DNA from 2 places in the Anaerobacillus sp. 1_MG-2023 genome. Region 2 is predicted to be linked to the other one. Evidence: riboswitches for the same ligand, from Rfam matches in the RefSeq annotation. Region 2 holds a riboswitch; the other holds the start of a gene.

Region 1 (6,072 bases), on a different contig from region 2:
AATGGAAATGAGTGAAGACAAACCTGCAAGTACAAGTGAAGCAAAGAATAAGAATCCGAACAAACCGTTCAAAGCTGGGAACTCATTGATAATTTGAGGGAAGACAACGAAGGCTAGTCCTACGCCACCGCTCACTACTTCGCCAACGCTAAGTCCTTGCTGCTGAGCCATAAATCCAAGCGCTGAGAATACCCCAATACCTGCTAGAAGCTCAAACGCCGAGTTACCAAAACCAGTAATAAACGCGTTATTCGTAATATCTGATTTCTTAGGTAAGTAACTAGAATAAGTAATCATAATAGCAAAAGCAATGGATAAACTGAAGAAAATTTGCCCGTATGCAGCAACCCAAACACTTCCTGAAGTAATGCTATCAAAATTCGGTGTAAAGAAAGCATTTAGACCTTCAGCAGCACCAGGCAGTGTCACTGCTCGAATCACAATGATTAAGAAAAGAACAATTAATGTAGGAATGAAAATTTTATTAGCACGCTCAATGCCCTTTTTAACTCCAGCAAGAAGTACGCCAAGTGTAATGATCCATACGGCAATTAATGGAAGGAATACGCCTGGTACGATACTACCTGTTTGTCCAGGATCAACCGTTAATTTCAAATAATCATTGAAGAGGAATGCTTCTGTATCAGAACCCCAACTTTGATTAAATGCAAAATAGCTATAAGAGATGGCCCACGCAATAATTACCGCGTAGTATGTGGAGATGACGAATGCAACGATAACGCCCCACCACCCTAGCCATTCCATTTTCTTATTCATTCTAAAGAATGAAAGTGGTGCGGACCCACGGAATTTATGACCCAATGTAAATTCAAGAATAAGAATTGGAATTCCGGCTGTTAATAATGCAAATAAATAAGGAATAAAAAATGCCCCACCACCGTTGTCATAGGCTACGGCCGGAAATCTCCAAATGTTCCCTAGACCTATTGCTGAACCAACTGCGGCTAAAATAAAACCAGCCCTTGTCCCCCATTGCGCACGATTTTCCAAATAAATTACCCCCTTAGACAAATGTTAACCTTTTTCACCATAAGCCCCCTTCCAGAAAAAGGTTAAGACTTTTAAGTAAATTCAGATTATTTTGTTTATAGTATATCTAGTACGTATGTCCTTGTCAAAACAATCTTTTTACATTTTTCGTATGAATCGTTCAATTTTCTATATAAATCTCTCCTTTTTTGTGAAAATACATAAAAAAACAGGAGGAATATCCTCCTGTTTGATTAATGATTTGCCATTTCAACTGGTCTGTTGGCATATTTTCCTTTTAGCATGAAAATTAATAATCCGAATAGAATCGCTGTTGCCACAAGACCAAGAATGGAACTACCAGTAAAGCCAAGAACCAAATATCCTAGTATAGAAATACCTGCAACGAGCAATGCATAAGGCAACTGGGTCATCACATGATCGATATGGTGACTACCTGCGCCTGTGGAAGAAAGAATCGTTGTATCCGAAATTGGTGAGCAGTGATCTCCAAATACAGCTCCTGCAAGAACAGCGGCAAGTACAGGAAGCATGTAGGTAGGATCCGTAGCAGCGGCAATCTCTCCTGCGATCGGAAGCATAATGCCAAATGTTCCCCACGAAGTTCCCGTTGCAAACGCCATAACACCTGCAAGTAGGAACAAAATAGCTGGTAAGAAGCCAATCACAATATGGTCATTAACAAGTCCTGCAAGATACTTACCAGTTCCTAGCGAGCCGATAATTTCAATCAATGTCCATGCAAAGAAAAGAATGTATACGGCTGGAAGCATTGATTTAATGCCTTCCCAAATTCCTTTTCCAAGAACCGCTCCACCCATTCTTTTTGGAAAGAAGAAGAGGAGAGAAGTTATAAGTCCAATAATTCCACCATAAAGGAGAGAAGCAGCAACGTCTGTATTTTCAAAGACAGACAAAGCTGTCACGGCTGTATCCGTTCCGCTAACAGCCTGGATTCCTGTAATGATCATAAACGTAACAGTACCAGTAATTAGCATAATAATGGGCCATGCAAGATCAGCTACTTTCCCCTTCTCACTTTCAGGTAGTCCAGATGTTTGACCAGGTACGGCACCTTGATTCGGATCAAGCACTTCTCCTGTTTTCTGTGCACGGTCTTCATGTACTCTCATCGCCTTAAGATTAATGTCAAAATAACTAACAAAGAACACCATCGCCAGTGCGAAGAGAGCATACAAATTCATTGGAATCATTCTGATAAAAGCTTCTAACGCGCCAACACCTGTAATGCTATGCGTTGCTAATACACCACCAATTAACGCGATGATATAAGCCCCCCAGCTTGAAATAGGGGAAATAATACACATTGGTGCTGCAGTTGAATCAATGATATAGGCAAGCTTTGCCCTTGAAACATTGTGCCTGTCCGTAATCGGTCTACTAACGTTTCCAACTGCGAGCGAATTAAAGTAATCATCAATAAAAATAATAATACCAAATACCGCTGTGACAATCTGGGCGCCTACTCTTGTTTTCACGCGTTTCATGGCCCACTCGCCAAATGCGCGACTTCCACCTGAGATCGAAATAAAGGCCGTCATCATACCTAATAAAAGTAGGAAGAAAATAATGTACATGTTCCAAGTATTTAAACCACCGCTCTCGGAATCAATGAAGATCCCTTTTACGATTGTATAAATTTCTTCTAATGAATTTGGTACACTCCAATTGTTGATCATTAGCGCACCAAGAATAATGCCTACTCCTAGAGAAGGAAGCACTTTTCTAGTCACCACTACCATTAGCAAAGCTACGAGTGGTGGAATAATGGATAGAACTGAATTCTCCATGAATATCCTCCTAATAAATGATTGGTCATCATAACCGGAATGGACGCCTATCCCTCAACCTTCTTGTCGTGTTTGTATGCAAAAAAGCGAGCAATGATAGGATTGGTCCTATCATTGCTCGCTTCACCGAGTCAATGTTAAGTGTCCACCCCGATCAGTAGTTCTCCATTACAAGTTAGACTCATAATGACAGTTCGACACTTCTTCAATGTCGCCCCAACATAAATAATGTGACCGTTATTTATGCTTCGGCAGATCTCCCTTTCGATGCTGATCATTGGTGTCATTCTCCCAACACGTACTCATGAGGATCTGCTCCTCTACCTCATCGTATAAGATAAGGAACAATATTAAGTTCAGTTTTAAAGTATACCTTACTTTCGTTGTTTGTGCAATTGTAGATTGTTCCAGAGATATTTCTATTAGAAAGGAACTATTTTCTTATCTATCGACATTTAACAATGACGATGAATAATGGGGTTCCTTGTCTTAATCGGGCTTTGGCAAAACGATCGATGGATTCCCACCATTTCCATTATCACCATTATAATAATAAGGAACGTCTCCCTGAATAAATAGATCCCCGATTTTTACGGAGTTCGACACCTCAGTATTCTTTGTAGAGAAAGGGATAATTACGTTCATCTCAACTTTAATATTGATATACACCTCAAGATACGTGTTGTTAATTCCCGTTTCTTTCACCTTTGTATCAATATTAGAAACCACATCTCCAATCATTTCAAACCGCACTGGAATCCTCGGTCCAAAATTTGAGAGAAGAACATTATTTGTAGCCATCCCTAAAGGTATAGAGTATACGATTCCTTGTTGATTTTCGGTACCTTCGTAATCGATATCTATATCATTCTTAAAGGTTTCCAGCTTATCTAAATCACCAGCTTCAACATAATCTAAATAAGTTTGAACTCGTTCTGTGGCCTCTGAAATCAATCGATTATAAACTTGCGAGTTAAAGCTATAACTTGGTACTTTTTCGGAATCATTACCATGAACGATAATTAAATTCTCAACGTCAATACCGTCTGCGATCTTCTTTGAAATGGCATCATTTATTGCTTGCGCAGCAACTTGACGTGTTTTTGTTTCAGCAATACTGATTAAGCTTGGTTCAATTCCTTTATTAACAATCCATAATCCTTGAACCGTAGTAAAGATAAAAATAATAAAGGAGATGACAAAAACATATCGAAAGGGAAGCGGTCCCTTTCTAAAGAATTTTCTGCGAGTTCGAAACAACGTGAACCCTCCCTTCTCTTCTTCATGTATATGCCATGGAGAAGAGAAGTATGGACAATTTCCTAGAAAGAGCCAAAATCAAGCTACTAGATGTGTCATAATCGAAAAGAAAGCCGTAGCAAGTGCTACGGCTTTCTTCACATCATCTTAAGCATCGCGTCTCTACCCTTAGTTCCAATCGTAATGCCTCGCGCTTCTGCTTCAAGCGTAACAGATTCGAGCGGTGCATCAAGCAGTTGTTCAATAGACCGTACACCAACAGCTCTTCCTGCGATAATCTTTCGGTCGCTTAACTTTTCATTAAGTAAGGCTACATCGAGTGCGCCGCACATGATATACCCATTGTCATTCATGACCGCTAGAAAATTCGTTTTCGGAAGCTGCATACTTACCGCTATAAAAGGATGACCGTCAATCAAGATTGGTGACATAGTGATCACGTCATTCCCGCCTCCTGACCTGAATGAATATCACTATATCTATATGAGACAAAGAGCATGTTTGACAATCAAACGCTGAAAATTTTAATGTCTATTTTCTAAACGCCATGCAAGGAGATCTCGAAGCATTTCAGGTAAAAAGTATTTCTTTTTAGCATGCTTCATTTGAGGATAGAATTTCCCAAATGTGAACATATCAGCCGTCGCAACGGCATATTCTTCATCAGAAACAAGCTTCTTTCCGTTGTGAAAAACATCTGTTACATGATAGAGGCCGTCGTCCATTTTGACAGAGGTAACCTCAAGTCCATCAAATGCCATAATCCCCATTACCTCACCTCTGAAACCGAGACCTTTAAAACTTAAATTCACTATTTCATCTGACATAGAATAAGAGATGATTTCTCGTAACTCACTTCCTTTTAACACCACTTTGCAAGGATTAACAGGATGAGGGCAAATGCGATGAAGATCTTCTCTTGATACATTTCCTTCTGGTAACCCATCAAGCAACATACCAGCATTAATCATGCCAATATCCGCTCCACACCACTCTCTAAGAGCGGCAGCTAACTCATCAGCTAGAACCGAGCGTTGAAACCATTCAGATTCAAGAGGCTGTTCAAGACGACATACGACCTCTTCAAGCATCTTATGTGCATCGATACTTAGTTGTTGAATCATCGCCTTCGCTTCCTCGTCTTCTTTCCGATTCCGGACGGTTATTGAATATGCTTCCTTCTCAATCACTTTCTTTGTTTCCATATCAAAACAAATCGAAACTTCTCCAACGTAATTCCCGTTTTTACCAGACTGAGTAATAAGCGTATCTTCTACAAGGATGCCATGCTTCAGCACATGATGGGTATGGGCTCCAATAATAACGTCAAGCCCCTTCATTTCCCTTGCTAGCTGTTCATCATTACCTAAACCCATATGAGACATCAATACGACAACATCTGATTGACTGCGTACTTCATCAATGAGGGACTGTAAGAAATGGAAAGGAGAATCTATCTGCCATCCAAGTAGTGAGTAGAATTGTTCATAAGGGATGGTAACACCAATAATTCCTACTTTAATGCCATTTAACTCATGGATCTTATAAGGTACAGCCCAGGAAGGCCTTGTACCATTTTGGTGGTAGAGATTGGCAACAATTACCTCGAACTTCGCGTCTGAATAAAGTTCTTCTAGTTCTTTTTTTGAAAAGGTAATACCCTCATTGTTACCGATAGTGGCATAATCATATTCCAGCTCATTCAGTAACTGAACGTTACCTTTCCCGACAGTTCCTTCTGTCATTGGATGCACCTTATCAGAGTGATCTCCTAAATCAAGAAGGAGATAAGGTGTCCCTTGAAGCTCATGCATTCGCTTCTTCTCTTTCAAATATGAAGAGACTTTTGACCAATTTGCGAAATGACTGTGAAGATCGTTTGTATAATAAAATTGTAATGTTCTAGAAGTCAAGACACTCTTCCTTTCTTATCCCATCGTTCCCTGCCAGATTAATCGGACACCTACAATGATTAACATCCATCGTAAAA
Region 2 (6,072 bases):
GGCTCTGTCTGAAAGTTATGTATCAGACGTGGTGAAGACAGTTCACTTTCTTAAACAAATGCAAATAATGCGCGCATGCCAACAACTGAAAGTGCAACGAAAATGACCATTGTTACGTATGTCATCGTACGCTGTGATTTTGGTGTTACTGTGAAGCCCCAGCTTACAAAGAATGACCATAAGCCATTTGCGAAGTGGAAGACAGTACCAAGTACACCAACGATGTAAAAGATCATCATTCCTGGATTAGACAAGATATCAGCCATCATTTGGAAGTTTACTTCTGCTCCCATCGCAGCCTGTATTCTCGTTTGCCAGACGTGCCAAGTTACAAATATTAATACGATAACGCCAGAAATCCGCTGCAAATAAAACATCCAGTTACGTAAATAGCCATATCGACTTACGTTGTTTTTGGATTGAAACGCGATATAAACGCCGTAAATCGCATGGAATAAGAGCGGTAAGAAAATAACGAAAATTTCAAGCAAATACCTGTAAGGAAGGCTCTCCATAAAATGAGCTGCGTCATTAAACGCCTCGGGCCCTCTTGTTGCAAAATAGTTAACAGTAAGATGCTGAGTAACATAAAGTCCGAGCGGAATTACTCCTAGAAGCGAATGCAATTTTCGGCTTACAAAGTCTCGACTTGCGGCCATGTTTTGTGTGTCCCCCTTTTAAGTTGTTAAGCTACCATCTGCCAGTGCATTTTTTCTAATAAAGAAGTCTTTGCATGCACAGAAATCATCGCTTTCTGTCGATTATATTGTGACATACCCATTGTACTCCCATCATTTAGGACCGTCAAGAAAACGTGTACATTTAGATTTTTCAAAATTCCCTTACAACACCTGAGTATATCTCAATTGAATACGCTTTCTATATAAATAAATTCTATCTATGGTTCTATGGAGGATTTGTCGATAAAACGTTATAATTATTTTGTAGAAAAGCTGGGAGGAATTTATGTTTAAGAAGCGCACAAACTCGATTGATTATAGTCATGAAATAGAAACAACTGCTTTTGGATATGAATTTTATAGAGAAGTTCTTATTCCTGAACTTCTTGGAAGTGAACAGCCGGCTGTTTTATATTGGACTGGAAAAGAAATGGCCAGGCAATTCCCGCTCTCCACTCGAGAAGAGATCGAGGATTTTTTTCAGCGTGCTGGATGGGGTAAATTATCAATTGCACAAGAAAAAAAGAATGAAGTAACGTTTGATCTTCAGTCAGCTCTTATCACTGAGCGAAGAAGTACTAGTCGAAATGCTTGTTATCAACTTGAAGCAGGTTTTCTTGCTGAACAATATCAAAATATGCTTCGTTGCATCGCTGAAGCCTATGAAACTGATAAAAAGAATGAAATTCAATTCACAGTAAAATGGGACCCAAAAGATCAGATTGAATAAAAAGGAGACCACATGTGGTCTCCTTTTTGATTACATTTGTTTAACAGGGGTTCTTTCATCTAGTTGAAATTTATCGTGTAGCGACTCAATAGCATAAATCATTTTATCTTCTGGAACGATCGTTGACACTTTGATTTCTGATGTACTCACCATCTTCATTTCTACCCCGTGTTCAGCAAGCACTTCAAACATTTGTGCCGCAACACCAGGGTTAGAAATCATACCTGATCCTACTATCGATACCTTAGCAAGTTCTGATTCGTGATAAATATGTTCGTAGGGAAGTTTCACTTTAATGCGACGGAGCACATCAAGAGTTAATTCAAGAGAGGCAGTTTCAATTGAAAATGAGATACTCGTTGTATTTTTCTCTCCTGTACTTTGAATGATCACATCTACATTAATACCATTTGCCGCAAGAGATGAGAACAAGGAAGGAAGTGTTGTAATCTCATTCGGCAAACCCGAAATTGTTATTTTCGTTACGTTACTTTCAAAAGCCAGACCTCTAACCACCAAATTTTGTTCCATTGATACGACCTCCTCAATTAGCGTTCCAGGTTCATTCGTAAAGCTCGAGCGGACCTCAAGCAAGATGTTATAGTTTTTTGCAAACTCAACCGCTCTAGGATGTAAGACACCAGCCCCAAGGTTAGCAAGTTCAAGCATTTCATCATAAGAAATCGTAGAAAGCTTTCTTGCACCCTTCACATATCGAGGATCTGTCGTATACACACCATCTACATCTGTATAAATCTCACAACGATCCGCTTTAAGAGCTGCTGCAATCGCCACAGCTGTTGTATCGGAACCACCTCGCCCTAGCGTTGCGATGTCATACGTATCAGTTAGCCCCTGGAATCCTGCTACTATCACAATTTTTCCCTCAGCAAGGTGTTGATTCATACGTGAAGCATCAATATCGAGGATTCTTGCATTGCCGTGTAGCGACTCTGTTTTAATTCCTGCTTGCCAGCCAGTCAATGAAATGGCATCGTACCCTTCTTCATTTAATGCCATTGAAAGAAGCGCTGTTGTCACTTGTTCTCCAGTCGTTAGAAGCATATCAAGCTCTCTTGCAGACGGTGTAGCTGTTATCCCTTTTGATAATCCTAAAAGCTCATCCGTTGTTTTGCCCATCGCTGAAACAACCGCAACAACCTCATCTCCATTATTTACAGCTTCCATAAGCCTTTTGGAAACATTTTTGATTTTCTCAACATCTCCAACAGACGTGCCTCCGAATTTCAATACGCGTAGTCCCACTCTCTCCATCCTTTCTTTCATGCAGCTCGTTATCCCTCATAGTGCGTTAATATCGCACGTTACAAACACTCACTAACTAAGAGTCGAAATGGATATTAAAAACTCGGCCACTCACCAGATTGAAATAGCGATAGCCTTCATTTTTTTATACTTTAAACCTGTAAAGCGTTTATTAAAGTATAAAAAAACAACAATGAGAAAAACCTCACTGTTGTTTTCATAACAAATCCAAGAAAACGTCCCTTTGTGAGATAGTTCTCCATCCAATTCCCGGGTAGGTATTGGATGACAGCTCTGCACTTATTCAATACAGATCCAGCTTCAGACGGATAAGCGTCTTTCCACTTCGGCAAATCCCCCTTTCAGCTCCTATCACTGAGTCTTAACACTCTTCAGTAAGCTTACTGTTGGTTTTTGCGCCTCTACCATCACTTCAACTTTCGAAGTGTGGAACTATTAAATTTCACTCATTATAACGAACTTACGTGAATGCCGCAACATGTTCTTACAAATTAGTTTGATTGACTTTCAAATCGAGCGATTACTTCCTCTGCAACATTCATTGGTAGTCCTGCGTTGTGTAAGTCTTCAACGCTCGCTTCTTTCATCTTTTTAATCGATCCAAAATGATTTAGCAGCTTCTTTTTTCTCTTCTCTCCGATACCGGGAATATCGTCAAGACTTGACTTAAGCATCGATTTCCCTCGAAGCTGTCGATGAAACGTAATCGCAAATCGGTGTACTTCATCTTGAATCCTTTGCAACAGGTAGAATTCCTGACTATTTCTTGGTAGATAAACAGCCTCTGGAGGATCACCAATAAGAAGATGAGACGTTTTATGTTTCTCATCTTTCGTCAGCGAACAAACCGGTATGTCTAGACCAAGCTCATTCTCGAGCACATCCTGTGACGCCTGTATTTGAGCTATTCCGCCGTCAATAATAATTAAGTCAGGAAGCGGACCATTTTCCTTAAGCATTCTTGAATATCTTCTTCTCACAACCTCTTTCATAGAACCTACATCGTTTGGTCCTTCCACAGTTTTGATTTTGTACTTGCGATACTCATTTTTCTTTGGCTTTCCATCAAGAAAAACAACCATAGCGGATACAGGGTTCGTTCCCTGAATGTTCGAGTTATCAAAAGCTTCAATTCTAAGTGGAGCTTCTATATTAAGCTTTTCTCCCAAGTTTTCAACAGCATCAATCGTTCTTTTCTCGTCGCGTTCAATTAATGAAAATTTCTCATTAATGGCAATGGTCGCGTTCTTCATTGTAAGCTCCACAAGCTCTTTTTTCTTGCCTCGTTTTGGCTGATGAACAGGAATTTGTAGAAGTTCTTCTACCATCTGAGCATTAACCTCCTGAGGAAGCAGTACTTCTTTTGGCTTAGGATGATTTTGTTGAAGATAGAACTGACCGATATAAGTTAAAAAATCTTCTTCGGCATCATTATAGAAAGGAAAAAGAGAAACATCTCTCTCAATTAACTTCCCTTGTCGTACAAAGAAAACTTGAACACACATCCATCCTTTGTCGAAACTATAACCGAAAATATCCCGATCAATACCATCGTTAGATTGGATCTTTTGCACTTCCATAACTTTATCAATATGAAACATTAAATCGCGAAACTCTTTTGCTCGCTCGAAATCCATGTTCTCAGATGCTGTGGTCATCTTTCTTTCTATGTCTTCTTTAACTTCCTGGTGACCTCCGTTTAGAAAACGCGTAATCCCGTCAATCATCTCTTTATTTTGCTCTTTAGACACGTCGTTGACACATGGAGCCAGACACTGGCCTATATGATAATAAAGACAGACGCGATCAGGCATTTTACGACATTTACGTAAAGGATATAGTCTGTCCAAAAGCTTCTTTGTTGCACTAGCTGCATAAGCATTCGGATATGGTCCAAAATACTTACCTTTATCTTTTTTTATTTTACGTGTCGTAATTAAGCGGGGCTGTTCTTCTGCCGTTATTTTTATATAAGGATAGCTTTTATCATCTTTAAGCATCACATTATATTTCGGATCATGTTTTTTGATTAAATTAAGTTCAAGTATAAGAGCTTCAAGATTTGTGGAGGTTACGATATACTCAAAATCACGTATTTCACTTACAAGCCGCTGCGTTTTTCCGTCGTGTGATCCACTAAAATAAGATCTGACTCTATTTTTTAGCACCTTTGCCTTCCCAACATAAATAATCGTTCCCTGGCGATCTTTCATTAAATAACACCCGGGCTGGTCAGGAAGGATCGCTAGCTTATTTTTAAGATGTTGTTCCATGCTGCCTCACCTCACTACTCCTTTTCAAGGCGTATCTATGTTCCCCTCTCATTGTAACACATTACCTCAATTTTCTATTATCTTAAGAACTCATATAAAACAATGTCATGATAGACAGGATCATACAATATGGAGGAATGGAATTCTTTGACCTTTTTGATTTGACCATCCATCGATATATTTTGCTTCTTAAATCCATCGAGAACCTTTCCTGTTAAAAATACGCGATGGTCATCGTAATATTGAAGATCAGATAGAAAGTTTGAATACGTATAAATTTGTTCGTGTTCAAACGACACCTTATTATAGGACATTACCCTAGTTTCTTCCCAAGTATACACAATAACTGGCTCGTTAAATTGCTCTACATAATCCATCAATTGATAAACAGCTGCTGGATCGTTGGCTTCTTTCATAGTTGAATAGGAAACAATTGATTGTATGCTAATTATTACGGTTAAACCAAGCATTATTTTTGTAGAGTTATTCCCCTGTCTTCTTAATCCTATCCAGAGAAAGCCAAGCATTATGATCCCAGGTAGAGGCAGGATATGTCTTGGCTTATCGATGTTTTGCGCCAATAGCGCCCATAGAAAATAGCTCAATGCCATAGCGACAAATGCCCAGCCAAACCATGAAATTTCTCGTAAAGTTCTCCCCCTATTTTTCACCCCTTGGAAGATCATGAACGTAAACAAGGTTAGATATAGTAGTAAAATCGTTAGCGCTTGACCGCTAAGACCTGTCCAAACTATGTTATTCAATATCAGATGTGATATTCGTTCCAAAAGTGGGGCTGAGGCTGAAACCGCCGTACCACCCCACTCTTCAAAGTGACCTTCAGAAAACCCAAAGGCTAGCTGTAAAAATGCAGCTACGCCACCTTCAGAAACAGCTAAACCCCCTACCCAAATTAATTGAAAGATAGCGGCTATACCGACCTGGGTTAGTAAAAATGAACTATAGGATTTAATGGACTTATGCTGCTTTTTTCTCTGTATTAATAGTAGTAGAAGGCCAATACCAAAAGGTAAATAAGATAAACGAACTCCTAAAAGTAAACTAAACAAAAAAGAAGCGACAACGATGCTCATGAATGAAT

The links. A riboswitch is a leader RNA that binds a small molecule or an ion and turns the genes downstream of it on or off. The one in region 2 is predicted to bind lysine.
Region 1: another riboswitch for lysine. It lies ahead of Q4550_RS20135 (Na+/H+ antiporter NhaC family protein); the one in region 2 lies ahead of Q4550_RS09290 (aspartate kinase).

Annotation. Positions count from the first base shown of each region.
Region 1 is NZ_JAUORD010000015.1:77,402-83,473, reverse strand. Features, by position in the region: gene Q4550_RS20140 (sodium-dependent transporter) at 1-1,011, opposite strand, end outside; gene Q4550_RS20135 (Na+/H+ antiporter NhaC family protein) at 1,245-2,822, opposite strand; lysine riboswitch at 2,973-3,153, opposite strand; gene yunB (sporulation protein YunB) at 3,312-4,082, opposite strand; gene Q4550_RS20125 (YunC family protein) at 4,220-4,513, opposite strand; gene Q4550_RS20120 (bifunctional metallophosphatase/5'-nucleotidase) at 4,607-5,995, opposite strand; gene Q4550_RS20115 (sulfite exporter TauE/SafE family protein) at 6,011-6,072, opposite strand, start outside.
Region 2 is NZ_JAUORD010000004.1:147,887-153,958, forward strand. Features, by position in the region: gene Q4550_RS09280 (succinate dehydrogenase cytochrome b558 subunit) at 51-659, opposite strand; gene Q4550_RS09285 (YslB family protein) at 967-1,410, shown strand; gene Q4550_RS09290 (aspartate kinase) at 1,441-2,676, opposite strand; lysine riboswitch at 2,921-3,109, opposite strand; gene uvrC (excinuclease ABC subunit UvrC) at 3,189-4,970, opposite strand; gene Q4550_RS09300 (glycosyltransferase family 39 protein) at 5,048-6,072, opposite strand, start outside.